DNA from 3 places in the Streptomyces sp. NPDC093018 genome. Region 1 is predicted to be linked to each of the others. Evidence: riboswitches for the same ligand, from Rfam matches in the RefSeq annotation. Region 1 holds a riboswitch; each other region holds the start of a gene.
What was found. Region 1 has a riboswitch for cobalamin ahead of AB0N90_RS04735 (ribonucleoside-diphosphate reductase subunit alpha). Riboswitches for the same ligand answer to the same signal wherever they lie in the genome.
Positions count from the first base shown of each region.

Region 2: another riboswitch for cobalamin. It lies ahead of cobN (cobaltochelatase subunit CobN); the one in region 1 lies ahead of AB0N90_RS04735 (ribonucleoside-diphosphate reductase subunit alpha).
Region 3: another riboswitch for cobalamin. It lies ahead of nrdI (class Ib ribonucleoside-diphosphate reductase assembly flavoprotein NrdI); the one in region 1 lies ahead of AB0N90_RS04735 (ribonucleoside-diphosphate reductase subunit alpha).

Region 1 covers NZ_JBFBFF010000002.1:185,066-195,538, forward strand. Annotated here, with positions in the region: gene AB0N90_RS04700 (tetratricopeptide repeat domain-containing protein) at 1-569, shown strand, start outside; gene def (peptide deformylase) at 642-1,292, shown strand; gene cyc1 (epi-isozizaene synthase) at 1,627-2,667, shown strand; gene AB0N90_RS04715 (cytochrome P450) at 2,664-4,037, shown strand; gene AB0N90_RS04720 (helix-turn-helix domain-containing protein) at 4,085-5,047, opposite strand; gene AB0N90_RS04725 (hypothetical protein) at 5,140-5,382, shown strand; gene AB0N90_RS04730 (ribonucleotide-diphosphate reductase subunit beta) at 5,295-6,308, opposite strand; gene AB0N90_RS04735 (ribonucleoside-diphosphate reductase subunit alpha) at 6,308-8,665, opposite strand; cobalamin riboswitch at 8,788-8,923, opposite strand; gene mctP (monocarboxylate uptake permease MctP) at 9,049-10,473, opposite strand, start outside.
Region 2 covers NZ_JBFBFF010000025.1:61,696-72,168, forward strand. Annotated here, with positions in the region: gene AB0N90_RS35295 (NADP-dependent oxidoreductase) at 1-362, opposite strand, end outside; gene AB0N90_RS35300 (helix-turn-helix domain-containing protein) at 449-1,054, shown strand; gene AB0N90_RS35305 (class I SAM-dependent methyltransferase) at 1,154-1,834, opposite strand; gene AB0N90_RS35310 (superoxide dismutase) at 2,023-2,670, opposite strand; gene AB0N90_RS35315 (Fur family transcriptional regulator) at 2,771-3,250, shown strand; gene cobN (cobaltochelatase subunit CobN) at 3,299-6,928, opposite strand; cobalamin riboswitch at 6,994-7,147, opposite strand; gene AB0N90_RS35325 (cobalamin biosynthesis protein CobG) at 7,181-8,482, shown strand; gene AB0N90_RS35330 (precorrin-8X methylmutase) at 8,479-9,150, shown strand; gene AB0N90_RS35335 (precorrin-2 C(20)-methyltransferase) at 9,147-10,473, shown strand, end outside.
Region 3 covers NZ_JBFBFF010000018.1:87,718-98,190, reverse strand. Annotated here, with positions in the region: gene metE (5-methyltetrahydropteroyltriglutamate--homocysteine S-methyltransferase) at 1-1,188, shown strand, start outside; gene AB0N90_RS31025 (hypothetical protein) at 1,275-1,622, shown strand; cobalamin riboswitch at 1,688-1,911, shown strand; gene nrdI (class Ib ribonucleoside-diphosphate reductase assembly flavoprotein NrdI) at 2,083-2,514, shown strand; gene nrdE (class 1b ribonucleoside-diphosphate reductase subunit alpha) at 2,511-4,646, shown strand; gene nrdF (class 1b ribonucleoside-diphosphate reductase subunit beta) at 4,703-5,725, shown strand; gene thiI (tRNA uracil 4-sulfurtransferase ThiI) at 5,735-6,997, shown strand; gene AB0N90_RS31000 (SDR family NAD(P)-dependent oxidoreductase) at 7,117-8,067, shown strand; gene AB0N90_RS30995 (bifunctional 2-methylcitrate synthase/citrate synthase) at 8,007-9,146, opposite strand; gene prpB (methylisocitrate lyase) at 9,166-10,071, opposite strand; gene AB0N90_RS30985 (MmgE/PrpD family protein) at 10,071-10,473, opposite strand, start outside.

The DNA of each region.
Region 1 (10,473 bases):
CCCCGGAGGGCGAGGCCGAGGTGGTGTGGGGCCGCAGGCTGGACCCCGCGCGGATCGAGGTGCTGTCCATCCCGCTGCCGTCCTCGGGGCGGCGCTGGGGCGAGGTCGTGCTGCACGACGGTGTCCCGCACGGAGAGCGCACCACGTCCGCCGGGCACAGTTACCCCGTCTTCGACGAGATCGAGCTGTGGGCGCCCTCGCCCGTGCCCACCTGGGTGGTCCTCCTGGAGGCGGCCACCGAGGCGGACCGGGACGCGCTGGAGCAGCTGGCCGCGGACGCCGGGTTCGCCGCGGAGGACTGGTCGTCCTCGGTGCGGCTGCTGTGCCGGATGTGCAGTGAGTCCCGGATGCCGTCCGACGAGGGCGAGGGGGAGCACCTGGACCCCCACGACCACAGCGAACCGGGCCACCCGGGCCCCCTGGGCCACCGCACGGACGGGCAGCTGTGGGTGCCGGAGCGGGAGTGCGGGGTGGCCGCGCCGCCTTCGCTGGTGCGGGGGCTGCTGGACGGATGGGTCGCCGACAGCCCGGATTCGCGGGACTGGCGGGATCTGGAAGAGGTTTGCTGAGCAGCGGGTGACCGGCCCCTTTAGGCTGTACACGCAGAATTTTCCAGGCTTGCAGGAAGGCGTACGTCGGTCATGGCGCAGCAGGACACCGATCAGCAGCACGCGGGCGTGCTCCCCGTCGACGACGAGGGCTATGTCGTGGACACGGAGGACTGCGAGGGGCGCGAGAAGGCCTGGCGGGAGAGCGGCACCTCGCGGCCGATCACGGTCGTGGGCAATCCGGTGCTGCACAAGGAGTGCAGGGACGTCACCGAGTTCGGCGAGGAACTGCGGCAGCTGGTCGCCGACATGTTCACCAGCCAGCGCACCGCCGAGGGCGTGGGCCTGGCCGCCAACCAGATCGGCGTCGATCTGAAGGTCTTCGTCTACGACTGCCAGGACGACGAGGGCGTCCGGCACGTGGGCGCGGTGTGCAACCCGAAGCTGGTCGACCTGCCCGCCGAGCGGCGCCGGCTCGACGACAACAACGAGGGCTGCCTGTCGGTGCCCGGGGCCTACGCCGAGCTGGCGCGTCCCGACTACGCCGAGGTGACCGGCCAGGACGAGCAGGGCAACCCGATCAAGGTCCGCGGCACCGGATACTTCGCACGGTGTTTGCAGCACGAGACCGACCACCTCTACGGCTACCTCTACATCGACCGGCTGTCCAAGCGTGACCGCAAGGACGCGCTGCGGCAGATGGGCGAGAACGAGCCGCGCTACCCCGTGGTCGCCAACGACTAGGGCCCGTGGGGCCGTTGGGCGCCGGGCCGGGACCACTCCCGGCCCGGCGCCCTTCTTCTTGCCCTTCTTCGCTCACCAGTGCGTCGCACAAATGGTCGTTTCTGCGGTGCTGGTGATCATTAATCAGTCACGCAGGGGAGGAATCTCGGCACCATGGGGTAGTGAGGGGCGCAAATCCGTTCCCACGGCGGTCAGTTGTGGTGCTGAATGGGAAGTGCGGGATAGGCAACGAGACGTACCGGCCCCACCCGAGCGGGTGCGTATCCGGCGGCTGAGAGGGGTTTGTTCTGTGCAAGCTTTCCCACGCAGCACCACAGAGACGACGACGGCGGTCGTGGTACCACCCTCACTGGCACTCCCGGTGATCGAGTCCAACTTTCCCCGGCGACTGCACCCGTATTGGCCGCGGCTCCAGGAGAAGACCCGGCTGTGGCTGCTGGAAAAGCGGCTGATGCCAGAAGACAAGGTGCGGGAGTTCGCCGACGATCTGCGCTACACCGACCTCATGGCGGGCTACTACACGGACGCCCGCGACGAGGTGCTCCAGGCCATAGCGGACTACAGCGCCTGGTTCTTCGTCTGGGACGACCGGCACGACCGCGACATCGTGCACGCGCGCACGGGTGACTGGCGGCGGCTGCGCCACCGGCTGCACGCGGCACTCGACGCACCCAGGCACCATCTGCACCACCCGGACCCGCTGGTCGCGGGATTCGCCGACAGCGTGCTGCGGCTCTACGGCTTCCTGCCGAGCACCTGGAACCAGCGCTTCGCCCGGCATTTCCACACGGTCATCGAGGCGTACGACCGTGAATTCCGCAATCGCACCCAGGGATATGTGCCCGGCGTCGACGAGTATCTCGCCCTGCGCCGGCTCACCTTTGCGCACTGGATCTGGACCGACCTGCTCGAACCCAGTGCCGGATGCGAACTCCCCGACGCCATAAGGAAGAACCCATCCTATCGCCGGGCCGCATTGCTCAGTCAGGAATTCGCCGCCTGGTACAACGATCTGTGCTCACTCCCGAAGGAAATAGCGGGCGATGAGGTCCACAATCTCGGAATCAGTCTCATCACCTATGAGGGGCTGACGCTCGAAGCGGCGGTCGACAATATCAGGCGGCGCGTCGAGACCTGCATCGATGAATTCCTCGCAGCCGAACGCGAAGTACTCAGGTTCGCGGATGCACTGGCCGACGGCACGGTCCGCGGAAAGGAATTGAGCACCGCCGTCCGTACCTGCGTCGGCAATATGCGCAACTGGTTCAGCTCGGTCTACTGGTTCCACCACGAGTCCGGCCGTTACATGGTGGACAGTTGGGCCGACCGCTCCACACCCCCGTACGTCACCAACGAAGCGGCAGGTGAGAAATGACCGTAGAGTCCGTGCAGCCCGAGACCTCCGTCGAACCGGCGGAGCTGCGTGAACCACCCCTGGCCGGCGGCGCCGTCCCGGTCTTCGGGCACGGCCTCCAACTGGTGCGCGACCCGCTGGACTTCATGTCCTCGCTGCGCGCCCACGGCGACATCGTGCGCCTCAGGCTCGGCCCCAAGACCGTGTACGCCGTCACCACCCCGGAGCTGACGGGCGCGCTCGCCCTCAGCCCCGACTTCAAGATCGACGGCCCGGTGTGGGAGTCGCTGGAGGGCCTGCTCGGCAAGGAGGGCGTGGCCACCGCCAACGGCCCCCTCCACCGCCGTCAGCGGCGCACCATGCAGCCCGCGTTCCGGATGGACGCCATACCCGGCTACGGCCCGATCATGGAGGAGGAGGCGCACGCGCTGGCCGAGCGCTGGCGCCCCGGCACCCCCATCGACTGCACCTCGGAGTCCTTCCGGGTGGCGGTGCGGATGGCCGCCCGCTGCCTGCTGCGCGGCGACTTCATGGACGAGCGCGCCGAGCGGCTGAGCACCGACCTCGCCACCGTCTTCCGCGGTATGTACCGCAGGATGGTGGTGCCGCTGGGGCCCCTGTACAAGCTGCCGTTTCCGGCCAACCGCGAATTCAACCGCGCATTGGCCGATTTGCATCTGCTCGTGGACGAGATCGTCGCCGAGCGGAGGGCATCTGGTCAAAAGCCGGACGATTTGCTGACGGCATTGCTGGAGGCGAAGGACGACAATGGGGAGCCCATCGGGGAACAGGAGATCCACGACCAGGTCGTCGCGATAATCACCCCCGGCGCCGAAACGATCGCTTCCACGATCATGTGGCTGCTCCAGGCGCTGGCGGAACACCCGGAGCATGCCGAGAAGGTGCGCGCCGAGGTCGAATCCGTGACCGGAGGCCAGCCGGTCGGATTCGAGCACGTCCGCTCCCTCAGGCACACCAACAATGTGATCCTGGAGGCCATCCGGCTGCGCCCCGCCGTATGGATTCTGACGCGCCGGGCGACCACCGACACCGCGCTGGGGGAGTATCGCATTCCGGCCGGGGCCGACATCATCTACAGCCCGTACGCCATTCAGCGCGACGCCCGCTCGTACGACCGCCACCTCGACTTCGACCCGGACCGCTGGCTTCCGGAGCGGGCCAAGGAGGTGCCGAAGTACGCCATGAGCCCCTTCAGCGTCGGCAACCGCAAGTGCCCCAGCGACCACTTCTCCATGGCCCAGCTGAGCCTGATCACCGCGGCGATCACGGCGAAGTACCGCTTCGAACCGGCCGACGACAGCGACGACTCCGTCCGGGTGGGCATCACGCTGCGCCCGGACAATCTGCGGCTGCGGCCGCTGCCCTGGTGAGACACCCCGGGTGACGCCGGGAGGGACGTGCCGCCACCGGCGCGTGTTCAGGCGGCCTGCGGGCCCCGGAACGCGCGCCGGTAGGCGTTCGGGGTGGTACCGAGCGCCCGCACGAACTGGTGGCGCAGCGCGGCCGCCGTACCGAACCCGGTGCGCGCGGCGATCGCGTCCACCGTCTCGTCGGTGCCCTCCAGCAACTCCTGGGCGCGCAGCACCCGTTGACGCAGGATCCAGCGGTACGGCGTGGTCCCCGTCTCCTGCTGGAAGCGGCGGGCGAAGGTGCGCGGCGCCATATGGGCGCGGGCGGCGAGCTGTTCGACGGTCACCTCCAGATCGAGGTGCTCCTCCATCCACACCAGCACCTCGCCGACGGTGTCGCACGGGGTCTTGGGCAGCGGCCGTTCGATGTACTGGGCCTGGCCGCCGTCCCGGTGCGGGGGCACCACCATCCGGCGGGCGATCTTGTTGGCGACCTCGGGGCCCTGCTCCTTGCGCACCAGATGCAGACAGGCGTCGATGCCGGCCGCGGTGCCCGCGGAGGTGATCACCGGGTCCTCGTCCACATAGAGCACGTCCTGCTCGACGGCGAGCCGCGGATAGCGCCGGGCCAGCTGCTCGGCATGGTGCCAGTGCACCGCGCACCGGCGCCCGTCCAGCAGCCCCGCGGCGGCCAGCACGAACACCCCGGAGCAGACGCTGAGCACCCGGGTGCCCCGCTCCACGGCCCGGCGCAGCGCCGCGAGCAGCTCGGGCGGATAGTCCCGGTCCGCATAGCTCTCACCGGCCGGTACGGCGATCAGATCGGCCGCTTCCAGCCGCTCCAGGCCGTGCGGCGTGGACACGGTGAACCCGCAGTGGGTGCCGAGGTCGGGCCCCTCGGCCGAGACCACGGCGAAGTCGTACACCGGCAGCCCCTCGTCGCTGCGGTCGATGCCGAACACCTCGCAGACGACGCCCAGCTCGAAGGGGTGCACTCCGTTCAGCAGCACGGCGGCCACGTTCTTGAGCATGCCCCCAGTGTGCCTCAGGGCTGGCAGTAATTCGAGGGTGCCCGGCAGTCCTGCCACTCCCGGTCAGCAGTGTCCGGCAGGACAGTAGTGGCATGACTGGAAACCAGATCCAAGGCCTGATCGGAATGACCGCGACCCTCGGGATCCTCGTCCTCCTGGTCCTTCCCTCCGTGCTCGGCATCCTGCGCGAGCGGCGCATCGACCGGCAGATCAGGAAGGCCCAGGAGGCCCATGGGGAGAAGGAGGCTCAGAAGTCCTCGTCCAGGTCGACGGTGCCCTCCACCGCCACCTGGTACGCCGACGGGCGGCGCTCGAAGAAGTTGGTCAGCTCCTGAACACCCTGGAGCTCCATGAAGGAGAAGGGGTTCTCCGAGCCGTAGACCGGCGCGAAGCCCAGCCGAGTCAGACGCTGGTCGGCCACGCACTCCAGGTACTGCCGCATGGAGTCGGTGTTCATGCCCGGGAGGCCGTCACCGCACAGGTCGCGCGCGAACTGCAGCTCGGCCTCGACGGCCTCCCGCAGCATGTCGGTGACCTCCTGCTGGAGCTGGTCGTCGAACAGCTCCGGCTCCTCCTTGCGGACGGTGTCGACCACGTCGAAGGCGAAGGACATGTGCATCGTCTCGTCGCGGAACACCCAGTTGGTGCCGGTGGCCAGGCCGTGCAGCAGACCCCGGCTGCGGAACCAGTAGACGTACGCGAAGGCGCCGTAGAAGAACAGGCCCTCGATGCACGCGGCGAAGCAGATCAGGTTCAGCAGGAAGCGGCGGCGCTCCGACTGCGTCTCCAGTCGGTCGATCTTGTCCACCGAGTCGATCCACTTGAAGCAGAACTCGGCCTTCTCACGGATCGAGGGGATGTTCTCGACCGCCGCGAACGCCGCCGCGCGGTCCTCCGGGTCGGGCAGATAGGTGTCCAGCAGCGTCAGATAGAACTGGACGTGCACCGCCTCCTCGAACAGCTGACGGCTCAGGTAGAGCCGCGCCTCGGGGGAGTTGATGTGCTTGTACAGCGTCAGCACCAGGTTGTTGGCGACGATCGAGTCACCCGTCGCGAAGAACGCGACCAGGCGGCCGATCAGATGCTGCTCGGCCGGGCTCAGCTTCGCGAGGTCGGCGACGTCCGAGTGGAGGTCGACCTCCTCCACGGTCCAGGTGTTCTTGATGGCGTCCCGGTAGCGCTCGTAGAAGTCCGGGTAGCGCATCGGACGCAGAGTCAGTTCGAAGCCCGGGTCGAGCAGATTCTGGTTACGGGTGGACATTACTGGCAGGCCTCGCAGGACTCGGGGTTTTCCAGGGAGCAGGCGACGGCGTCGGGGTCGGCGACCTGCTGGACGGGGATGGTCTTCTGCGCCTGGGCGGCACGGGCGATGCGGGTCGCCGGGCGCGAGCGCAGGTAGTACGTCGTCTTCAGCCCGGACTTCCAGGCGTACGCGTACATCGAGGAGAGCTTGCCGATCGTCGGCGTCTCCATGAACAGGTTCAGGGACTGCGCCTGGTCGAGGAACGGGGTGCGCGCCGCCGCCATGTCGATCAGACCGCGCTGCGGGATCTCCCACGCCGTGCGGTACAGCGCCCGCACCTCCTCGGGGATCCACGCGAAGCCCTGCACCGAGCCATTGGCCTCGCGCAGCGCCTCCCGGGTGCGCGCGTCCCACACGCCCAGGTTCTTCAGGTCCCGCACCAGGTACGAGTTGACCTGGAGGAACTCACCGGACAGCGTCTCGCGCTTGAACAGGTTGGACACCTGCGGCTCGATGCACTCGTAGACGCCCGCGATGGAGGCGATGGTGGCCGTCGGCGCGATCGCCAGCAGCAGCGAGTTGCGCAGGCCGACCTTCGCGATCCGGGTCCGCAGCGCCGCCCAGCGCTCGGGCCAGGTCTCCTCGACGTCGTAGTGGTCGGGGTGCAGCACCCCGCGCGCGGTACGGGTCTGCTCCCAGGCCGGCAGCGGGCCGCTGCGCTCGGCGAGGTCGGCGGAGGCCTCGTACGCGGCGAGCATGATCCGCTCGGCGATCTTGGTGGACAGCGCCTTCGCCTCGGGGGAGTCGAAGGGCAGCCGCAGCTGGAAGAAGACGTCCTGGAGGCCCATCGCGCCGAGGCCCACCGGGCGCCACCTGGCGTTGGAGCGGCCCGCCTGCTCGGTCGGGTAGAAGTTGATGTCCACGACGCGGTCGAGGAAGGTGACGGCCGTGCGCACGGTCTCGTCCAGGCGCGCCCAGTCGATGTCCCCGTCGACCACGAAGGCGCCGAGGTTGACGGAGCCCAGGTTGCAGACCGCCGTCTCGCCGTCGTTGGTGACCTCCAGGATCTCCGTGCAGAGGTTGGAGGAGTGGATGACCTGGCCCGGCTCGGCGGTCTGGTTGGCGGTGCGGTTGGCGGCGTCCTTGAACGTCATCCAGCCCTGACCGGTCTGCGCGAGGGTGCGCATCATGCGGCCGTACAGCTCACGGGCCGGCATGGTCTTCTTCGCGAGGCCCTTGCGCTCCGCCTCGCGGTAGGCGGCGTCGAACTCCGCGCCGTACAGGTCCACCAGCTCGGGCACGTCCGCCGGGGAGAACAGCGACCACTGCCCGTCGGCGTTGACCCGGCGCATGAACTCGTCCGGCACCCAGTGCGCGAGGTTCAGATTGTGCGTACGGCGGGCGTCCTCACCGGTGTTGTCCCGCAGCTCCAGGAACTCCTCCAGGTCGGAGTGCCAGGTCTCCAGGTACACCGCGGCCGCGCCCTTGCGCCGGCCGCCCTGGTTCACCGCGGCCACCGAGGCGTCCAGCGTCTTCAGGAACGGCACGATGCCGTTGGAGTGCCCGTTCGTACCGCGGATCAGCGAACCGCGGGCGCGGATACGGGAGTACGACAGACCGATGCCGCCGGCGTGCTTGGAGAGCCGGGCGACCTGGTGGTAGCGGTCGTAGATGGAGTCCAGCTCGTCCAGCGGGGAGTCGAGGAGGTAGCAGGACGACATCTGGGGGTGCCGGGTGCCGGAGTTGAACAGGGTGGGGGAGGAGGGCAGGTAGTCGAGCCTGCTCATCAGGCCGTAGAGCGCGGCGACCTCGTCCACGGAGCGGGCCGAGTCGTCCTCGGCGAGGCCGGCGGCGACCCGCAGCATGAAGTGCTGGGGCGTCTCGATGACCTGACGGGTGATCGGGTGGCGCAGCAGATAGCGGCTGTGCAGGGTGCGCAGGCCGAAGTAGCCGAAGCGGTCGTCGGCGGCGCGGTCGATCAGGTCGTCGAGCCGGGCGGCGTGGATCCGGGTGAACTCGGCCGTCCGGTCGGCGATGAGCCCCTCGCGGTGTCCGACGGCGACCGACTCGGTGAAGGACGTCACGCCCTGCGAGGCGGCCTCGGCGCGGATGGAGATGGTCAGCAGCCGGGCGGCGAGCCGGGAGTACGCGGGGTCCTCGGAGATCAGTCCGGCCGCGGCCTCGGTGGCGAGCTCGCGCAGCTCCGTCTCGTCGGCGCGGGCGGAGCGGCCGCGCAGCGCGGCGGCGGCGACCCGGCCCGGATCGGCGTCGGGGAGGTCCCCGGTCAGCTCGGTCAGGGTCCGCAGCAGCGCGGTACCGGGACCGTCGTTCTCCAGGCCCTGGGCTGAAGCCGGTTCGGCTGGCGCGATGGTCACGTGGGGCTCTCCCTCGCTCGGCACGGGGCCTGGCGGAGGGCAGGGGCAGTCACGAGCGCACAGGGCGTCGCGTCCACCGGCCCACTCCGCGAGGCCCGGACGTCTCAGAGCACCCGAACCGGTGGGCCGGGTGCGCTGCCGGCAGGTCCTCGGACTGATCCCCGTGCGCGGATACGCACAAGTACACCGTTGCGGGACAGTTCCGGATTCGCACCGGATTCCCCTGCGACGACAGCGACCATGAGCATACATCTAGTGCCGGGTCGTCATGCCACCCCCAGATGTTGTGTCACCTTGTGTCTACGGGGGGTATGCGAAACGGGCCGCCGACGCCTTGGCGCCGACGGCCCGTCCCTGGTCGCCCGGGTCCCCCGGGCGCCTCGCTAGTGCGTGCTGCCCGCCGTGGCCGGCGGCAGTTCGACCGCCACGCCCGGGTCGCCCGCGTCCGCCGTGTAGTCCTCGGGACGGGTCTCGTCGACGCCCTCGGGGGCCTTCACGGCCTTCAGGACGACGGTCAGGACGACCGTGACGAGGACGTTGAGGACGAAGGCCGTCATGCCGATGTAGCCGATCTGGCCGATGCCCGGGATGTCGTCGGCGGAGCCGCCGAAGTGCTTCTGGGTCGGAGAGGCGACACCGTACGCGGCGAGGGTGCCGTAGACCATGCCGACCGCCCAGCCCGCGAGCAGCGCCCAGCGGTGGAACCAGCGGGTGAACAGACCGCCGACCAGGGCCGGGAAGGTCTGCAGGATCCAGATGCCGCCGAGCAGCTGGAAGTTGATGGCGACCGTCTTGTCCATGCCCAGTACGAAGATCAGCGCGCCGACCTTCACCAGCAGCGACACGAACTTGGAGACCTGCGCCTCCTGCTTCGGCGTGGCGTCCGGCTTGATGAAGTCCTTGTAGATGTTGCGCGTGAACAGGTTCGCCGCCGCGATCGACATGATCGCCGCCGGCACCAGCGCGCCGATGCCGATCGCCGCGAACGCCACACCGGTGAACCAGTCCGGGAACATGTCCTCGAACAGCTGCGGGATCGCCAGCTGCCCGTTGGTGACCTTCACCCCGGCCGCGATCGCCATGAAGCCCAGCAGCGCCAGCAGGCCCAGCATCAGGGAGTACAGCGGCAGGATCGTGGTGTTGCGCCGGATCACGTTACGGCTCTTGGAGGAGAGCGTTGCGGTGATCGAGTGCGGGTACATGAACAGCGCGAGCGCGGAACCGAGCGCCAGCGTGGCGTACGTCCACTGCCCGGCGGGCGCCGGCGCGAGCGCCCCGCGTGGTTTGCCGGTGGCCGGATTGACCTGGCTGAACGCGTGGGCCGCCTTGGCGAAGATGTCGTCGAACCCGCCCAGCTTGATCGGGATGTAGATGATCGCCACCAGGATGACGAGGTAGATCAGGCCGTCCTTGACGAACGCGATCAGCGCGGGCGCCCGCAGCCCCGAGGAGTACGTGTACGCCGCCAGCACCGCGAACGCGATCAGCAGCGGCAGGTCCTTCACGAACCCGTTGGTGTTCTCGCCGCCGCCGACGCCCATCACGTCCAGCACCGCCTGGATGCCGACGAGCTGGAGCGCGATGTACGGCATCGTCGCCAGGATGCCGGTCACCGCGACCGCGAGCGACAGGCCCTTCGAGCCGAACCGGCCGCGCACGAAGTCGGAGGTGGTGACGTAGCCGTGCCGGTGCGAGACCGACCACAGCCGCGGCAGGAAGGTGAAGATCAGCGGGTAGACCAGGATCGTGTACGGCACCGCGAAGAAGCCGGACGCGCCCGCCGCGTAGATCGCCGCCGGTACGGCCAC
Region 2 (10,473 bases), on a different contig from region 1:
GAGGGGTAGCCGGCCGCCTCCTCGAATGTCAGGCCCTCGGGCATCCGGGCCCAGGCCGACAGCACCGCGAACTCGGCGTAGGTACTGGAGCCTTCGCCGAACACACGGTCGCCGATCTCGATCCCCTCGACGCCCTCGCCGATCTCGTCCACCACCCCGGCGGCGTCCAGCCCGACCCCCGAGGGCAACTCGGTGGGGTGGGCCCCCAGTTTCTGGCCCTCGCGGATCCTCCAGTCGACGGGGTTCACACCCGCCGCCCGTACCGCGATACGTATCCGGCCGGGGCCCGCGTGGGGCTCCTCGGCATCCGTGAGGCGCAGGACGTCTGGACCGCCGAACTCGGCGAAGCTCACTTTCTTCATGGATGGACCGTAACACTAACGGTTAGCGTTTTGGCATTGGTTGTGTTTTGGAGTTGATTCGGATTCGCACCTGGTAGTGTCACGGCATGACCGTGCCGCTCGGACGCCGTGAACGCAAGAAGGCCGCGACCCGCCAGAAGATCGCCGACACCGCTCTCCGGCTCTTCCTGGAGCACGGGTACGAGGCGGTGGGCATCCGAGATGTGGCCGCCGAGGCCGATGTGGCCGTCACCACGCTCTTCTCCCACTTCGCCTCGAAAGAGGCCCTGGTGTTCGAGCGGGACGACGACTTCGAGCAGCGCCTCACGCGCGCGGTCACCGACCGGGCGCCGGGCGAGCCGCTCGTCCCCGCGCTGCGCCGCGAGGTCCGGTCGATGGTCCGGCATTGCACGGCGGACGGCGCCGCCCCGATCTGGCACATGATCGACGGCTCCCCCGCCCTGCGGGAGTACGAGGAGTCGATGCGGCTGCGGCACGCGGAGTCGCTGGCGACGGCCATCGGCGCCGATCCCGGCGTCTCCCGGGGAACGACCGCGGACCGGGCGATCGCGAGGTTCGTGATCGACGCCTACGCACTGGCCCGCGCGGCGTCCGAGCCGGACGCCGCGCTGGACGAGATCTTCCGGATGATCGAAGCGGCCTGGGCCGTCACCCGCCCCTCCGGCGGCGCCACGGGCGAGGCGGGACTCTAAGTCAGGGCTCGGCCCTGCCCGACGCTCAACCGTCCGGGAGGCCGGTGCCAGGGGTGTGGCTCGCCCGTCCGGGAGGTCGTCGCCGGGGGCCGTACGGCTTCAGCGCAGTCGTCGCACGCGCAGCACCAGGTCGTCGGTGTGGTGGGCGCCGGCGCCGCCGTCGGGTGCCACGCGGGGGCGCTGCTCGTCCACCTCCACCTCCCAGTCGTCGTCGAGCAGTTCGGTGACCGTCGAGGGCCAGACGTAGTCGGCCGGGTCGAAGCCGCTCTCGTGCGCCTGCTTGGCGTCCACCCCCGCGTGGTGCACGAACAGCAGCACACCTCCGGGCGCGACGGCCGCGAGCAGTGCCCGCTCGGCCGCGGCGTCGGGGGTGCGCAGCAGGGCCGGGTACTGCGCGGAGACCAGGTCGAAGGAGGCCGGCGGGAGCGCGGCCTCGGTGAGTGCGGCGTGCACCCAGCGGACGGTGAGGCCCGCGTCGCGTGCGTGCCCGGCCGCTCGTTCCAGCGCCACGCCGGAGACCTCCAGCGCGGTCACGTCCCAGCCGGTGCGCGCGAGCCAGACGGCGTCGGCGCCCTCGCCGCACCCGACGTCGAGCGCCCGCCCCGGGGTGAGCCCGGCGGCCTCGGCCACGAGCGCGCCATTGGGCCGGCCGCTCCACAGCCGGGGCCGGTCGGCGTACCGCTGGTCCCACTCCGCCCGCAGCGCGGGGTCTCCGAGGTACTCACCGGCGGGCGAGGGAGCGTCGGACATGGGCGAGTCTGCTGCGATGTCATTGGTCACGGGCCCACCGTCGCCCACGCCGTGGCGGTCACACCACTTCTGTTGCCGGTCCGGCAAAACGGCGTCCCGAGACCTTCCCAATGGAAGGGCCCCCGCGAGCGATGTGCTCGCGAGGGCCCTTCGTTGTGCGCCTGCCCGGTGAAGGGTGAGAAGACGATCACGAGCAGGACATCCGTGTGACTACGGCGTCACGGGTTGAGCAGCAGGCTGTCGCCGCGCTCCTTGGCGGCGGCGTAACGCTTGGCCACGTCCTGCCAGTTGACGACGGCCCACATGGCGTCGATGAAGTCGACCTTCTGGTTCTTGTACTGGAGGTAGAAGGCGTGCTCCCAGGCGTCGAAGACCAGGATCGGGGTGGCGCCCTGGCCGACGTTGCCCTGGTGGTCGTAGACCTGCTCCACGATCAGGCGGCCACTCAGCGGCTCGTACGCCAACACGCCCCAGCCCGAACCCTGGGTGGTGGCCGCGGCCTTGGTCAGCTGGGCCTTGAAACCGGCGAAGGAACCGAAGGACTCGGTGATCGCGTCGGCCAGGTCACCGACACCGTCCTGGGCGAGGGGCTCGCCGCCGCCGTCCTTCGGGCCGGTCATGTTCTGCCAGTAGATGCTGTGCAGGATGTGCCCGGAGAGGTGGAAGGCCAGGTTCTTCTCCAGGCCGTTGATCGACCCCCACGTCTCCTTGTCCCGCGCCTCGGCCAGCTGCTCCAGCGTGTCGTTCGCACCCTTCACGTACGCCGCGTGGTGCTTGTCGTGGTGCAGCTCGATGATCTCCGGGCTGATGACCGGGGCCAGCGCCGAGTAGTCGTACGGAAGTTCCGGAAGCGTGTAAAGCGCCATGTCCAACGTCCTCCGACGTTATTGCGAATCGTATGCAGGTGCACGCTAACAGCAAGAACGGTACCTTGCGATCAGGCGTTGGACCTAGGACCCTCTCCCCATGTCGCGCCGCGAGAAAGGCAGGCACGTGACCATGACCCCGCCGTCGGCACACCATGGCGCGGCGGCGGCCCCGGACGAATCGGTGCTGCTGCGACGCCATGGCCTGCGCTGCACGGCCAGCAGACTGTGCACTTTGAGGCTGCTGGCCGGATCCGGGCAGCATCTCTCCTCCGCCGAAGTCTGCGCCGCGCTTCAGGAACGCGGTCTGCCGTTCGATCAGGCGACCGTCTACCGGACTCTGGAGACCTTCACGGACGTGGGCCTGGCGCACGCCGTGCACGGCCCCGGCCCCAAGCGCTACGGCGTCAGTTCCGAACCGCACCACCATGCCGTGTGCGAGGGGTGCGGTCGGGTGGAGGACCTGGCGATCGCCGACATGAGGGAGGCCGTGGAACGGATCACCCGCCTGACGGGGCTGCGCGCCGGCGCGAGAGGCTCACTGCTGCTTTACGGCCGATGTGCCCGGTGCAGCGCGTAGGCGAGTGCCAGGGAATGCTGGTGCCCCGCACGCGCCCGGGCGGACGCGTCACTCATCGCCCTCCAGGTTGCCCTCGGTCTCCAGGTACACCTGCCGCAGCTCCGCCAGCAGCGCCGGATCCGGCTTCACCCACATTCCCCGCGACTCCGCCTCCAGCAGCCGCTCGGCGATGCCGTGCAGCGCCCAGGGATTGGCCTGCTGGAGAAACGCGCGATTCGTGGGGTCCAGGACGTACGTCTCCGTGAGCTTGTCGTACATCCAGTCGGCGACCACGCCGGTCGTGGCGTCGTAGCCGAACAAGTAGTCCACGGTGGCGGCGAGTTCGAAGGCCCCCTTGTAGCCGTGGCGGCGCATCGCCTCGATCCACTTGGGATTGACCACACGCGCCCGGAAGACACGGGAGGTCTCCTCGACGAGGGTGCGGGTGCGGACGGTCTCCGGGCGGGTGGAGTCGCCGATGTAGGCCTCGGGCGCGGTGCCGCGCAGCGCGCGGACGGTCGCGACCATGCCGCCGTGGTACTGGAAGTAGTCGTCGGAGTCGGCGATGTCGTGCTCTCGGGTGTCGGTGTTCTTCGCCGCGACCGCGATCCGCTGGTACGCCGTCTCCATCTCCTCGCGGGCCGGGCGGCCGTCGAGTTCGCGACCGTAGGCATAGCCGCCCCACACCGTGTAGACCTCGGCGAGGTCGGCGTCGGTGCGCCAGTCGCGGGAGTCGATGAGCTGGAGCAGCCCGGCGCCGTACGTTCCGGGGCGGGAGCCGAAGATGCGGGTGGTGGCGCGGCGTTCGTCGCCGTGCGCCGCTACGTCCGCCTGCACGTGGGCGCGTACGTGATTGCTCCCGACCGGTTCGTCCAGGGAGGCGGCCAGGCGTACGGCGTCGTCGAGCAGGCCGATGGTGTGCGGGAAGGCATCGCGGAAGAAGCCCGAGATGCGCAGGGTGACGTCGATGCGGGGACGGCCCAGCTCCTCGTACGGGACGGGCTCCAAGCCGGTCACGCGGCGCGAGGCGTCGTCCCAGACGGGGCGGATGCCGAGCAGGGCGAGGGCTTCGGCCACGTCGTCGCCGGCGGTGCGCATGGCGCTGGTGCCCCACAGGGACAGGCCGACGGAGACGGGCCAGTCGCCGTTGTCGGCGCGGTAGCGCTCCAGGAGGGATTCGGCGAGGGCCTGGCCGGTTTCCCAGGCGAGGCGGGAGGGCACCGCCTTGGGGTCGACGGAGTAGAAGTTGCGGCCGGTCGGCAGGACGTTGACGAGGCCGCGCAGCGGGGATCCGGAGGGGCCTGCGGGGACGAAGCCGCCGGCCAGCGCGTGGACCGTGTGATCGAGTTCGGCGGTGGTCGCCGCGAGGCGCGGGACCACCTCGCGGGCGGCGAACTCCAGGATGGCCCGGACCTGTTCGCCGTGCCCGGTGGGGGCAGCGGCCGGGTCCCAGTCCGCGTCGTCCATCGCCTGGACCAGGGCGCGGGCCTGTTCCTCGGCGGTGTCAGCCGTTGTACGGGTGGCGGCGGACTCGTCCAGGCCGAGGGCTTCGCGCAGGCCGGGCAGTGCCTTGGCGCCGCCCCAGATCTGGCGGGCGCGGAGGATGGCGAGGACGAGGTTGACACGGTCGGCGCCGGTGGGCGGGTTACCGAGGACGTGCAGGCCGTCGCGGATCTGGGCGTCCTTGATCTCGCAGAGCCAGCCGTCGACATGGAGGAGGAAATCGTCGAAGCCGTCGTCGTCGGGCCGGTCCGCCATGCCGAGGTCGTGGTCCAGCTTCGCCGCCTGGATCAGGGTCCAGATCTGGGCGCGGATGGCGGGCAGCTTGGCCGGGTCCATGGAGGCGATCTGGGCGTACTCGTCGAGGAGTTGCTCCAGGCGCGCGATGTCGCCGTAGGAGTCGGCGCGGGCCATGGGCGGGACGAGGTGGTCGACGAGGGTGGCGTGCACACGGCGCTTGGCCTGGGTGCCCTCGCCGGGGTCGTTGACCAGGAAGGGGTAGACCAGTGGGAGGTCGCCGAGGGCGGCGTCGGGGCCGCAGGCGGCGGACAGGCCGGCGTTCTTGCCCGGCAGCCACTCCAGGTTGCCGTGCTTGCCGAGGTGGATCATCGCGTCCGCCCCGAAGCCGCCCTCCGACTGGGGGGCGGCGATCCAGCGGTAGGCGGCCAGGTAGTGGTGGGAGGGCGGCAGGTCCGGGTCGTGGTAGATGGCGATCGGGTTCTCGCCGAACCCACGCGGGGGCTGGATGAGGACGAGCAGGTTGCCGAAGCGCAGGGCCGCGAGGACGATGTCGCCCTCCTTGTCGCGGCTGTGGTCGACGAACATCTCGCCGGGCGCCGGGCCCCAGTGGTCCTCCACCGCCACGCGCAGTTCCTTCGGCAGCGTGGCGAACCAGCGTCGGTAGTCGGCCGCGGGGACCCGTACCGGATTGCGGGCGAGCTGTTCCTCGGTGAGCCAGTCCTGGTCGTGGCCGCCCGCCTCGATGAGCGCGCGGATCAGTTCGTCACCGTCACCGGAGGCGAGGCCGGGGACGTCCGTGTCGGAGCCGAAGTCGTAGCCCTCCTCGCGCAGACGCCTGAGCAGGGCGACGGCGCTGGCGGGGGTGTCCAGACCGACGGCGTTGCCGATCCGGGAATGCTTGGTGGGGTACGCCGACAGGACGAGAGCCAGCCGCTTGTGCGCCGGCGGGATGTGGCGAAGGCGGGCGTGGCGTACGGCGATTCCGGCGACCCGGGCCGCACGCTCGGGGTCGGCGACGTAGGCCGGGAGGCCGTCGGCGTCGATCTCCTTGAAGGAGAACGGCACCGTGATCAGACGGCCGTCGAACTCGGGCACCGCGATCTGGCCGGCCGCGTCCAGCGGCGAGACGCCCTCGTCGCTCGCCGCCCAGGCCGTGCGGGAGCCGGTCAGGCACAGGGCCTGGAGGATGGGGACGTCGAGGCCGGTGAGCGCGCCCGCGTCCCAGGACTCGTCGTCACCGCCGGCCGATGCCTCGGCGGGCTTGGTGCCTCCGGCCGCCAGGACCGTGGTGACGATGGCGTCGGCGGCTCCGAGTTCGGCGATCAGTTCCGGCTCGGGCGCCCGCAGAGAGGCGACGTACAGGGGCAGCGGGCGGCCACCGGCCTCCTCGATGGCGTCGCACAGTACGTGGACGAAAGCCGTGTTGCCGCTCATGTGGTGGGCGCGGTAGTAGAGCACGGCGATGGTCGGGCCGCCGGTCGGCCGGTCCGGGCGCTCCAGCGGGCCCCAGGTGGGAGCGGGGGCCGGCGCGTCGAAGCCGTGACCGGTGAGCAGGACGGTGTCCGAGAGGAACCGCGCGAGCTGTCCGAGGTTGGCGGGGCCGCCATGGGCGAGGTAGGCGTGCGCCTCCGCGGCGATGCCGACGGGGACGGTGGAGGCCGCCATCAGCTGGGCGTCGGGAGCCTGTTCACCGGTCAGGACGACCACCGGTCGCCCGTCCGCCAGCAGCAGGTCGATGCCGTCCTGCCAGGCGCGGATGCCGCCCAGCAGGCGTACCACCACCAGGGCGACGCCGTCGAGGAGGGCCGGGAGGTCGGCCGGGGTGAGACGGGCGGGGTTGGCGAAGCGGTAGCCGACCGGGCCGTCGGCCGCGCGGGCGCTGAGCAGATCGGTGTCGGATGTCGACAGGAGCAGGATCTCGTGGGCGGGCGGGACTCGCTCCCCGGACGGAGTGGGCATGCGTCGCCTGGCCTTCCTCGGGGTCCGCGCCCCGGGCGGTGTCGGATTGGGTCTCGCCCCCGGAGGAATCCGAGGACGAGGGAGGGGAGTTCCTGGCTCACCCGGCCTGGTGAGGCCGAATTCACAGTGGCGGGACCGCGCCGGATTCGCACCGGCTTCCTCTCTTGTCGCCGTGATGGCGGTTCGCGGATCAGGTGATCCACTGTGGAGCATAGTAAGGGTCACCGTAGGAGCGCGGGGCGTACATCCCTCATGATCGTGGGTATGCTCACCGCCATGCCCACGGCAGACCTTCCTCCCTCCCCATCGCCCCAGGCCACCCCGGCCGCGGGGGACCGCGGTGATGCCTGCCCCGGAGCGCTGCGCCTGCACACGGCGGACGACGGCGCCCTTGCCCGTATCCGGCTTCCCGGTGGAATCCTGACCATCGGACAGGCGGAGGCGCTCGGCCGGGCCGCCCTCCGGCTGGGCGACGGCGACCTGCACCTGACGTCGCGCGGCAATGTACAGTTGCGCGGCCTGGCGGCCGGGTGCGGCGGGGAGTTGGCGGCGGCGTTGGACGCGGTCGGCCTGCTGCCCTCGCGCGAGCACGAGCGGGTGCGCAACATCGTCGCCTCACCTCTGTCCGGCCTCGACGGTGGGGGCGCACAGGATGTGCGTCCTTGGCTGACGGCTCTGGACGCCGCGTTGTGCGCGAGCGAAGCCGCGAGGGGGCTGTCGGGCCGGTTCCTGTTCGCGTTGGACGACGGGCGCGGCGATGTGGCCGGCCTCGGTGCCGACGTCACGGTGCGTGCGACCGGCGACGGCCGAGCATGGCTGGGCCCCGGGTCGGTCCGGGTGTCCGCCGTCGACGCGCCGCGCGCGGCTCTGGTGGCCGCCGAGACCTTCCTGGAGGCCGCGCGGTCCCACGGGGCGCGAACCTGGCGGGTGTCCGAACTCCCTTTGCCGCAGGGCGAGCTGGACCATCTGGTGCGTGACCGGCTGACGGCCGAGGGCATCGCGCAAGAGGTCCGTCCCGAGCCGGTCGGTTCGGCCGACGGACCGCCCCCGGGGATTGTCGGTGAAGCCCTGTCCGCGCACGTTCCCCTGGGGCGGCTCTCGGCCCTCCAGTGGGAGGCGTTGACGGTCGCCGCGGACACCGAGCTGCGGCTGACCCCTTGGCGTGGCGTGGTCGTCCCCACCGTGGGCGCCACCGCCGCGCGGCGCGTCGAGTCGCTCGAACGCCTCCGTGGCGCCGGACTGGTCACCGACCCCGTGTCCTCCTGGCTCCGCGTGGGCGCCTGCATCGGCCGCCCCGGATGCGCCAAGGCACACGGCGACGTACGGGCGGACGCGGCGCGGGCGTTGGAGTCGACGGGCCGCCCCGCTCTCCCCCTGTACTGGTCCGGTTGCGAACGGCGCTGCGGCCACCCCCGTGGTGACCATGTCGATGTGCTCGCGACCCCGGACGGCGGGTACCGTCTGTCGGCCGCCACGACGGCCGGAACCACACGCACCGTGTCCGCGGCAGGTCCCTTCCAGATGGGCGCCGCCCTCGCGGCGATCACCTCATGATCCCCAAGACGACCGAGAGCAGTGAGAAGAGCACCGTGACCACCCACGTCTACGAGAAGGACGGGGCGGCGATCTACCGCCAGTCCTTCGCCACCATCCGCGCCGAAGCGGACCTCACCGGTCTGCCCGCCGACGTCAGCCAGGTCGCGGTGCGCATGATCCACGCCTGCGGGATGGTCGACCTCGTCAAGGACCTGGCACACACACCCGCCGTGGTCGCCCGGGCCCGCGAGGCCCTGCGGGCCGGCGCACCGATCTTCTGCGACGTACAGATGGTGGCCAGCGGCGTGACCCGCAAGCGGCTGCCCGCCGCCAACGACGTGCTCTGCACGTTGTCCGACCCGGCCGTCCCGGAACTGGCCGCCACGATGGGCACCACGCGCAGCGCCGCCGCGCTGGAGCTGTGGCGCGACCGGCTGGAGGGTGCGGTCGTCGCCGTCGGCAACGCTCCCACCGCGCTCTTCCGCCTGCTGGAGATGATCGAGGAGGGCGCTCCGCGACCCGCCGCCGTCATCGGCGTCCCCGTCGGTTTCGTCGGCGCGGCCGAGTCCAAGGACGCCCTGGCCACGCATCCGTCCGGCCTGGAGCACCTGGTGGTGCGTGGCCGCCGCGGTGGCAGTGCCATCGCCGCCGCCGCGCTCAACGCGATCGCGAGTGAGGAAGAGTGAGCGGCAAGCTGTACGGGGTCGGCCTCGGCCCCGGTGATCCTGCCCTGATGACCGTACGGGCCGTCGAGGTCATCGCCGAGGCCGACGTGGTCGCGTATCACAGCGCCCGGCACGGCCGGTCCATCGCGCGCTCGATCGCCGCGAAGCACATCCGCGCCGACCATGTCGAGGAGCCGCTGGTCTACCCGGTCACGACGGAGACCACCGACCACCCGGGCGGCTACAAGGGCGCGATGGAGGAGTTCTACGCCGAGGCGGCCGCCCGGCTGGCGGCCCATCTCGACGCCGGCCGTACGGTGGCCGTGCTCGCCGAGGGGGATCCGCTCTTCTACGGCTCCTACATGCATATGCACAAGCGGCTCGTCGACCGCTACGACACCGAGGTCGTCCCCGGGGTCACCTCCGTGTCGGCCGCCGCGGCCCGCCTGGGCGCACCGCTCGCCGAGGGTGAGGAGGTGCTGACGATCCTGCCGGGCACCCTGCCGGAGGAGGAGCTGACCGCCCGGCTGGCCGCCACGGACGTGGCGGTGGTGATGAAGCTCGGGCGCACCTTCCCCAAGGTCCGGCGCGCGCTGGAGAGTTCGGGTCGGCTGGGTGCGGCCCGGTACGTGGAGCGGGCCACCATGAGCGGGGAGCGCGTCGCCGAACTGGCCGATGTGGACGCCGAGTCGGTGCCGTACTTCGCGGTGGCGGTGCTGCCGAGCCAGGTGGACGCCGAACGGCCCGTGCGCGAGCGCGGCGAGGTGGTCGTGGTCGGAACGGGTCCCGCCGGTCCGCTGTGGCTGACGCCCGAGACGCGGGGCGCGCTGGCCGCCGCGGACGATCTGGTCGGCTACACCACCTACCTCGACCGGGTCCCCCGGCGGCCGGGCCAGATCCGGCACGGCTCGGACAACCGGGTCGAGGCCGAGCGCGCCGAGTTCGCCCTGCAACTGGCGCAGCGGGGGCGCCGGGTGGCCGTGGTCTCGGGCGGTGACCCGGGCGTCTTCGCGATGGCCACGGCCGTCCTGGAGGTGGCCTCGCAGGTGGAGTACAAGGACGTGCCGGTGCGTGTGCTGCCCGGCGTGACCGCCGCTAACGCCGCCGCGGCGAGAGCGGGGGCTCCCCTCGGCCATGATTACGCGGCCATCTCCCTCTCCGACCGGCTCAAGCCGTGGGAGGTCATCGCGGAGCGGTTGCGGGCGGCGGCCTCGGCGGATCTGGTGCTGGCCCTGTACAACCCCGGTTCACGCAGCCGGACCTGGCAGGTGGGCAAGGCGCGCGAGCTGTTGCTGGAGCACCGGGCACCGGCTACGCCGGTGGTGGTCGCCCGGGACGTGGGCG
Region 3 (10,473 bases), on a different contig from region 1:
GGCACGGACGCCATCGCCGCGGAGCTGTCCGCGAACCGGGCCGACCTCGCCTCCCGGGCCGGCTCCGCCCTCACCCACGACCCGGCCGTGCGCGCCCGCGCCGCCGCCGTCACCGGGGCCGACGCCCGCCGCTCCCAGCCGTACCCCGAGCGCACCGCCGCGCAGCGCGCCCGGCTCGGGCTGCCCCTGCTGCCCACGACGACGATCGGATCGTTCCCGCAGACCGGTGAACTGCGCACCGCACGCGCCGACTTGCGGGCGGGCCGGATCGACACCGCCGGGTACGAGGAGCGCATCAAGGCCGAGATCCGGGAGGTGATCGGCTTCCAGGAGAAGGCCGGTCTCGACGTCCTGGTGCACGGCGAGGCCGAACGCAACGACATGGTGCAGTACTTCGCCGAGCAGCTCACCGGCTACCTCGCCACCCAGCACGGCTGGGTCCAGTCGTACGGCACCCGGTATGTGCGGCCGCCGATCCTGGCCGGCGACATCTCCCGTCCCGAGCCGATGACGGTGCGCTGGACGTCGTACGCCCAGTCGCTCACCGACCGCCCGGTCAAGGGCATGCTCACCGGTCCGGTCACCATGCTCGCCTGGTCCTTCGTCCGCGACGACCAGCCGCTCGGGGACACCGCGCGGCAGGTGGCGCTCGCGCTGCGGGACGAGGTCAATGACCTTGAGCTGGCGGGGACTTCGGTGATCCAGGTGGACGAGCCCGCGCTGCGCGAGACGCTGCCGCTGCGCGCCGCCGACCGGCCCGGGTATCTGGACTGGGCGACCGAGGCGTTCCGGCTGAGCACCTGCGGGGTGCGCCCGGACACCCAGATCCACACGCACATGTGCTACGCCGAGTTCGGTGACATCGTGCGGGCCATCGACGATCTCGACGCCGATGTGATCAGCCTGGAGGCGGCCCGCTCCCATATGCAGGTCGCCCGCGAACTGGCCGACCACGGCTATCCGCGCGAGGCCGGTCCCGGTGTCTACGACATCCACTCCCCGCGCGTCCCGAGCGCCGAGGAGGCGGCCGGGCTGCTGCGCACCGGGCTCGGGGCGATCCCGGCGGAGCGGCTGTGGGTCAACCCGGACTGCGGACTGAAGACCCGCGGCTGGCCGGAGACCCGCGCGTCCCTGGAGAACCTGGTCGCGGCCGCGCGCACCGTCCGCGAGGAGCTGGCCGGGGCCTGATCCACACCCGGCGGCGGGGCCGGGGCGCACGCGTCCCGGCCCCGCCCGGCAGCACAGCCACCGCAGGAGCAGGAGGGGGCCCGACGGTGAGACACGAACCGCAGGACGTCGTGGTGGACGGGCGGCCCCTGGTCGCCGTGCCCGCGAAGGACCTGGAGAGCCTGCTCGCGATGCGCCGGCAACTGGGCAGTCAGACGGCCCGGATGCGCGCCCTGCGGGACACGCTCTTCGACACGGTGGAGTTCCTGGAGCAGCTGGCCGAGGTCCTGGCCGGCGAGCGGGAGCCCGCCCCGCACGAGCCGCACGCGGAACTCGGGGCCGGGCACGCCGAACTGGTCGCGGGCATACGGCAGCGCGCCCGGGACCTCCGCGCCGTCACGGGCGCGGGGCGCGCGGCGAAGGACCGCCGGGGCCGCCCCGCCCGGCACACTTAGGTATACCTAAGTTTCACCCGCGACACAACATCTGGGGCTGTGCACCCCAGGCGAGTTCTAGATGTAGTGTTGAACGCGCTGGTGGTTCGCCGGGCGCCGTGGTGTCCGGTGAGGCAAGAGGGAACCCGGTGGGAATCCGGGACTGCCCCGCAGCGGTGAGCGGGAACGACCGCCGTCATACGCACTGGACCCGGTGAGACGGGTCTGGGAAGCGACGGCCGGTAGGTGTCCTCAGGCGATGAGGACGTGCCCGCGAGTCCGAAGACCTGCCACCGGCGCGTACGCCGACGGACGGCGTGCGCGCTTCGAGGCCCCGAGGGAGGGCCGCGTGGCCGTCGTACGGACCCCGGGGCCCGGCGTGTGTTTCTCCGCCCGCCCCGATGCCCGCCTCGCGTGCCGCCGCGCCCTCCTCCCGGTTCTCGGAGCCGGACGGGAACGAGCGAGAGGAGGCGGCGGACCGATGAGCGGTCTCGTGTATTTCTCCAGCGTCTCGGAGAACACCCGGCGCTTCGTGGCGAAGCTGGGTCTGCCCGCGACGCGCATCCCCCTGCACCCGCGCCGCACCGGCATGCCGGTGGTGACCGAGCCGTACGTGCTGATCACACCGACGTACGGCGGCGGCGAGCGCGCGGGCGCGGTGCCCAGGCAGGTGATCGGCTTCCTGAACATCGAGGCCAACCGGGCGCTGCTGCGCGGGGTGATCTCCTCGGGCAACACCAACTTCGGCGCCGACTACTGCCTGGCCGGCCGGGTGATCGCGGCGAAGTGCCGGGTCCCGGAGCTGTACCGATTCGAATTGCTGGGCACGGACCGCGATGTCCGTGCCGTGCGGGAAGGACTGCGGACATTTTGGACACGAGGGGCATCGGCGGCGGGGCGGTCGGCGGCATGAGCGAGCGGGAACCGGTCGGGACGCGCAAGGACCACCACGCGCTGAACGCCATGCTGAACATGTACGACTGCGAGGGCCGCATCCAGTTCGACAAGGACCGTGAGGCCGTACGCCAGTACTTTCTCCAGCACGTCAACCCGAACACGGTGGTGTTCGGGACGCTGAAGGAGAAGACCGGCCATCTGATCGAGAACGAGTACTACGAGGAGGCGGTGTTCCGGGGCTACGACTGGGAGTTCACCGAGCGCCTGTACCGGCAGGCGTACGCCCATGAGCACCGGTTCCGCACCTTCCTCGGCGCGTTCAAGTACTACACCTCGTACGCCCTGAAGACCTTCGACGGCTCCCGCTATCTGGAGCGCTACGAGGACCGGGTGGTCGCCACCGCGCTGTATCTCGGCGCCGGGGACGAGGAGTTGGCGTCCCGGCTGGTGGACGAGATGATGACGGGCCGCTTCCAGCCGGCCACCCCGACCTTCCTCAACGCGGGCAAGGCGCAGCGCGGCGAGCTGGTCTCCTGCTTCCTGCTGCGGGTGGAGGACAACCTGGAGTCCATCGGGCGCGGGGTCAACTCCGCGCTCCAGCTGTCGAAGCGGGGCGGCGGCGTGGCGCTGCTGCTGACGAACCTGCGCGAGCAGGGCGCGCCGATCAAGCGGATCGAGAACCAGGCGTCCGGTGTCGTCCCGGTGATGAAGCTGCTGGAGGACTCCTTCTCGTACGCCAACCAGCTGGGCGCACGCCAGGGCGCGGGCGCGGTGTATCTGCACGCCCATCACCCGGACATCATGCGGTTCCTGGACACCAAGCGGGAGAACGCGGACGAGAAGATCCGCATCAAGACCCTCTCGCTCGGTGTGGTCGTCCCCGACATCACCTTCGAACTCGCCAAGCGCGACGAGGACATGCACCTGTTCTCGCCGTACGACGTCGAGCGCGAGTACGGCAGGCCGCTGGCCGATCTGTCCGTCACCGAGCACTACGACGACCTGGTCGCCAACCCGCGGGTGCGCAAGACCACGATCAGCGCACGGGAGTTCTTCAAGACCGTCGCGGAGCTCCAGTTCGAGTCCGGCTATCCGTATCTGCTGTTCGAGGACACGGTGAACCGGGCCAACCCGATCCCCGGCTGGATCAACATGTCCAACCTGTGCTCGGAGATCCTCCAGGTCAACACGCCCAGCACGTACGACGCGGCGCTCGGCTACGAGACGGTCGGCCGGGACATCTCCTGCAATCTGGGCTCGCTCAACATCGCCGCCGCGATGGCCTCCCCCGACCTCGGCGCCACGGTGGAGACCGCGGTACGCGGCCTGACCTCCGTCTCCGACCAGTCGGACATCGACGCGGTGCCGTCCGTCGCACACGGCAACCGGCTCGGGCACGCCATCGGCCTCGGCCAGATGAACCTGCACGGCTATCTCGCCTCCCAGCGGATCCACTACGGCGGCGAGGAGGGCGTCGACTTCACGAACATGTACTTCTACACCGTCGCCTACCACGCCCTGCGCGCCTCGAACCGGATCGCGATCGAACGCGGCACGGCCTTCGACGGGTTCGAGCAGTCGGCGTACGCGGACGGCTCGTACTTCACCAAGTACACCGAGCGGACGTGGGAACCGGCCACCGAGCGGGTGCGCGCCCTGTTCACGGCGGCCGGGGTGCGCGTCCCGACCCGGGAGGACTGGCGCGAGCTGAGCCGGTCGGTGCGCGAACACGGCATCTACAACCAGTACTTGCAGGCCGTACCGCCCACCGGATCCATCAGTTACATCAACGACTCCACGGCCTCCATCCACCCGATCGCCGCCAAGGTGGAGATCCGCAAGGAGGGCAGGCTCGGCCGGGTCTACTACCCGGCGCCGCACATGGACAACGACAACCTGGAGTACTTCCAGGACGCGTACGAGATCGGCCCCGAGAAGATCATCGACACGTACGCCGCGGCCACTCAGCACGTCGACCAGGGCCTGAGCTGCACGCTGTTCTTCCGGGACACCGCCACCACCCGCGATCTGAACAGGGCGCAGATCCACGCCTGGCGCAAGGGTGTCAAGACCCTCTACTACATCCGGCTGCGCCAAGAGGCCCTGGCCGGGACCGAGATCGAGAACTGCCTCTCCTGCACCCTCTGATCCCGCGCGCGCCGATCCCGCACGTTCCGATCCCGTACGCTCCGAGGAAACCGACGATGACCACCACCCCCGCGCCCCTGACCGAACTGTCGGTCACGCCCCCGTCCTACCGGCACGACCCCACGGCCCGGCTGCGCCCGGTCAACTGGAACCGGGTCACCGACGAGAAGGACCTGGAGGTGTGGAACCGGCTCACCGCCAACTTCTGGCTGCCCGAGAAGGTCCCGCTCTCCAACGACCTCGGCGCCTGGCGACAGCGGCTCAGTGCCGAGGAACGCACCCTGACCATGCGGGTGTTCACCGGTCTGACGATGCTGGACACGGTGCAGGCGACCGTCGGCGAGATCGTGCAGATCCAGGACGCGCGCACCGAGCACGAGGAGGCGGTGTACACCAACATCGCCTTCATGCAGGCGGTGCACGCCCGCAGCTACTCCTCGGTGTTCTCCACCCTCGCCACCACCCCGGAGATCGACGACGCCTACCGCTGGGCGGTCGGCAACGACATCCTCCAGCGGCGCTGCAAGACGGTCCTCGCGCACTACTACGGCGAGGACCCGCTCAAGCGCAAGGTGGCCTCCACCCTGCTGTCGTCCCTGCTGCTGTACGCGGGCTTCTATCTGCCGCTGCACTTCTCGACCCACGCCCTGCTCACCAACACGGCCGACATGATCCGGCTGATCCTGCGGGACAAGGCGGTGCACGGCTACTACTCCGGCTACAAGTACCAGCGCGGCCTGGAGAAGCTGACACCGGCCGGGCAGGAGGAGATGCGGGAGTTCACGTACGCCCTGCTGGAGGAGCTGTACCAGCTGGAGTTGCGGTACTCGGGCGAGCTGTACGAGCCGCTGGGCCTGATGGACGACGTGGCCGTCTTCGTCCGCTACAACGCGAACAAGGCGCTGATGAACCTGGGTTACCCGGCCCGGTTCGGCGCGGCGGAGACCGAGGTCAACCCGGAGATCCTGGCGGCGCTCTCGCCGGGCGCGGACGAGAACCACGACTTCTTCTCCGGTTCCGGTTCCTCCTACGTCATGGGCAAGGCCGAGGACACCGCCGACGACGACTGGGACTTCTGAGGGATGCGCATGGACGAATTCGGCGACACCTGTGTGCTGCTCAAGCACGGCGAGGTGTTCCTCAAGGGGCACAACCGGCACCGCTTCGTCGAGCGGCTGCACGACAATCTGCGGCTCGCGCTGCGCGGCGTCGGGGGCTCGACCTGGATCAAGGTCGCGCAGAACGTCACCGTGCTGGGCGGTCAGGTCCCGCAGGAGGCACTGGTGGAGCGGGCCCGCCGGGTGATCGGCTTCGCCTCGGTCGAGCCGGCCGTACGGGTGCCCAGCACGATGGCGGACATCACCGCGACGGCCGTGGCCGCGTTGCGCGCGCTGAACACCGAACGGCCGGGGCTCGGTTTCGCCGTACGGGCCAAGCGGCGGGACAAGCAGTTCCCGCTGACCTCGTCCCAGCTGGCCGGTCACCTCGGGGCGCGGATCCTCGCGGAGGTCGAGGGGCCCCGCGTCGATCTGACCCGCCCCGATGTCGTACTGACCGTGGAGATCGACCGCAAGGAGACCTATCTGTCCTGGGCCCGCCACCCCGGGCTGACCGGTCTGCCCGTCGGTTCCAGCGGGCGGGCGCTGGTGCTGCTCTCGGGCGGCTACGACTCCCCCGTGGCCGCCCACCGGATCATGCGCCGGGGCCTGGCCTGCGACTTCGTGCACTTCAGCGGGGCGCCCTACACGAACGCCGCCTCCGTGTACAAGGCGTACGCGCTGGCCCGGGAGCTGAACCGGTACCAACCGCCCGGCAAGCTGCACGTCATCGCGCTGGGCAAGGCCCAGAAGCAGCTGGCGGTGGCCGGTGCTGGCCGGCTCCAGGTGGTCGCGCAGCGGCGGCTGATGGTGCGCACGGCCTGTGCGCTGGCCGACCGGACCGGGGCACAGGCGCTGGTCACCGGCGACAGCCTGGGGCAGGTGGCGAGCCAGACGCTGGCCAATCTGGTGGCGGTAGACGAGGTGGCCGTGCTGCCGGTGCTGCGGCCGCTGATCGGCCGGGAGAAGCAGGAGATCATCGACGAGGCCAGGGCCATCGGCACCGCCGACATCTCGATGCTGCCGGACGAGGACTGCTGCTCGCTGCTCGCCCCGCCCCGGGCCAGCACCCGGGCCGGACTGCCGCAGCTGCACGCCGTGGAGAGGCGGCTGGACCTCGACGAGGTGACGGCGGCCCTCCTGGACGGCGCCCAGGTGCTGCTGCCCGGCGAGGACACCGCCGAGGTGCCCGCACAGGCCACCGGCTGCCCGGCACCGGCGTCGGCACCGGCGTCAGCCTCTGCGCCTGCGTAGGCGTTCTGTGGGCGGCGGACGTGAGCTGTCGGCGGTATGTCGGTGCGGGTTGCCACCTTGGGCGGGTCGGCGGTGCTCCCCCTGAGCACACGGCCCCCGAGCGCAAGGAGCCTGTCATCGTGTCTTCCGCAACGCACAGCCGCCCGTGGGACGTTCATCGGCTGCCCTCCGCCGAGGGCAGGAACTTCCTGGTCACCGGGGGCAACGCCGGGATCGGCTACTTCACCGCGGAGCAGCTCGCGGCCACCGGTGCCGTCGTCGTACTGGGCTGCCGGGACCGCGCGAAGGCCGAGGCCGCCATGGCCTCGATCCGTTCACGCGTTCCCGGCGCGCGGGTACGGCACCTGCGCCTTGACCTCGCCGACCTGTCGTCCCTCAAGGCCGCCGTGGAGGGGCTGGACCTCGATCGGCTCGACGCGGTGGTCCACAACGCGGGGGTCGCGCTCGACGCCCCGCCGCGCCGGGAGACCGCGGACGGCCATGAGCTGATGTTCGCCACCAACCACCTCGGCCACTTCGCGCTGACCCGTTGGCTGGCTCCGCTGCTGTCCGCGGCGCGGGCGGGCCGCGTGGTGACGGTGGGCAGCTTCGCGGCGCGGTCCGAGCGACTGGACCTCGGCGATCTCCAGTCGGCCCGGGACTACCGGCCCAAGCAGACGTACGGCCGGTCGAAGCTTGCGCAGATGTCGTTCGGCTTCGAACTCGACCGCCGGCTGCGTGCCGCCGGGAGCACGGTGCTCAGTGTGGTGGCCCACCCCGGCGGCGCGCTGGACTCCCTCACCCCGTCCCGTCCGCCGGTCCACCGGACGACCTCCGGCGCGCGGCTGCGCGCGCTGCCTGCCGCGCTGCTGGTGCAGGGCAAGGAGGCCGGAGCGTGGCCCGTCGTCCGTGCCGTCCTCGACCCGGAGGTGACGGGAGGGCAGCTGTGGGGGCCCCGGGTCTTCGGGCTGCGGGGCACCCCGCGCAGTGAGCCCGTGCCCTCCCACATGGCCGATCCGGCCGTCGCCGCTCAGCTGTGGGCCGCCAGCGAGGAGCTGACCGGCACCGCCCGCTGGTCCGGCCCCGCGTAGGAGGCGAGGGGCCGGATCAGGGCGTTGTGGCCGAGTTGTTCGGTGATGTGGGCGGTCCAGCCGGTGATCCGGCTCATCACGAAGATCGGGGTGAAGGCCGGGATGTCGAAGCCCATCAGGTGGTAGGCGAGGCCGGCCGGGTAGTCCAGGTTCGGGTGGATGCCCTTGCGCTGGAGCATGGCGTGCCGCAGGGCGGCGTGCAGGGTGGCCAGCCGGGTGGTGTCCGGGTCGGCGGCGCGGGCCACCAGACGGTCCAACGCGCCCTGCATGATGGGGACCCTGGAGTCGCCCTCCTTGTAGACGCGATGCCCGAAGCCCATGATCTTCCGCTTGTCGGCGAGGGCCCGGTCCAGCCATTCCTCGGCGCGGCGCGGGTCGCCGATCTCCTCCAGCATGTGCATCACGGCCTCGTTGGCGCCGCCGTGCAGGGGGCCCTTGAGGGCGCCGATGGCGGCGGTGACCGCGCTGTAGAGGTCGGAGAGGGTGGAGGTGACCACGCGGGCGGTGAACGTCGAGGCGTTGAAGCTGTGTTCGGCGTACAGGACGAGGGAGATCTCGAAGCAGCGGACCGTCTCGGGGTCGGGCACCGTGCCGAAGCACATGTGGAAGAAGTTCTCCGCGTAGCCGAGGTCCGGGTCGGGCGGGATCGGGTCGAGGCCCTTTCGGCGGCGCTGGTCGGCGGCGGCAACGGTGGGCAGTTTCGCCAGCAGGGTCAGGGACTTGGCGCGGTTGGCGGCGGGACTGCCGTCGTCCTCGGTGGGGTCCTCGGCGCCGAAGAAGCTGACGGCGGTGCGCAGTACGTCCATCGGGTGACAGGTCTCGGGCAGCCGGGCCAGCAGTTCGGCGGTGGTGCGGTCGAGCGGGCGAAGGGCGCGCTCACGGGCCTGGAACGCCCGCAGCTGTCCGGCGTCGGGCAGTTCGCCGTACCAGAGCAGATACGCGACCTCCTCGAAGGAGCGGCGGGCGGCCAGGTCCTGGACCGGATAGCCGCGGTAGGTCAGGGAGTTGGTCTCCTGGATGACGGTGGAGATCTCGGTGGTGTCGACGACGACACCGGCGAGTCCGCGATGGATGGTCATGGGGATCGTCTCCGGTGGGTCAGGCGCCGGGCGGCAGCGTGAAGTCGTGGACGGCCGAGTCGAAGGCCGAGTAGTCGGCGTAGCCGAGGAGTTCGTACAGCCGGGAGCGGGCCTGCATACGGGGCAGCAGGGTCTCCTGGGTGCCTTCGGCGGCCAGGGTGCGCAGCCCGTCCTCGACGGCGCCCATGGCGAGGCGCAGCAGGGTGACGGGGTAGAGCGCGATGTCGTAGCCGAGGTTCTGGAGGGTGTGCGCGTCCAGCAGGCGGGACTTGCCGAACTCGGTCATGTTGGCGAGCAGCGGCACCCCGACCGCCGCGCGGAACGCCTCGAACTCCCGCTCGTCGGCGAGGGCTTCGGGGAAGATCGCGTCGGCGCCCGCGTCGACGTACGCCTTGGCCCGGTCGATCGCCGCGTCCAGCCCCTCGATCGCGCGGGCGTCGGTGCGGGCCATGAGGAGGAAGTCTGGGTCGCGGCGGGCGTCCACGGCGGCCCGGATCCGGCGGGTCATCTCCTCGCGCGCGACGACCGACTTGCCGTCGAGGTGGCCGCAGCGCTTGGGGTTGACCTGGTCCTCCAGATGCAGCCCGGCCAGGCCCGCGTCCTCCATCAGCTGGACCGTGCGGGCGGCGTTCATCGGTTCGCCGAAGCCGGTGTCCGCGTCGATCAGGACGGGCAGGTCGGTCGCCCTGGTGGTCTGCTGGGCGCGGGCGGCGATCTCGGTGGACGTGGTCAGGCCGATGTCGGGCAGGCCCAGATCGGCGGCGAGCACCGCACCGGAGAGGTAGGCGGCCTCGAAGCCGGTGTCCTGGATCAGCCGGGCGGACAGCGGGTTGAGAGCGCCCGGCATCATCAACAGCCGCCCTTCTTGGAGCCGTTGACGCAGGGCGCGGCGGCGTGCGGCGGGGGTGGTGCGGGTGTGCAGCATCAGAACAGGCCCTTCGGCAGACGTGCGTCGTACTCCGCGACGGCCCCGGTGTCCACGGCGGGGAACAGGCCGTCCAGGTCGGGGGCGGACAGGTCGGCCAGGTGCTCGGCGGCGGCGAGGAAGCGGTCCTGGGCGGCGGGGGCGACGGTGTTCTCGGCGAGGGTGCGGAACTTGCCCGTGTAGGCGGCCCGGTCGAAGGGGCGGGCACCGGCCGGGTGGGCGTCGGCGACGGCCAGCTCGTCCTCGATCACCGTGCCGTCCGCCAGGGTGATCACGGCCCGTCCGCCGAACGCCCGGCGCGCGGGGTCGGGGTCGTGGTAGCGGCGGGTCCACTCCGGGTCCTCGACGGTGCTGATCTTCCGCCACAGCTCCACGGTCTCCGGGCGCCGCGCCCGCTCGGGG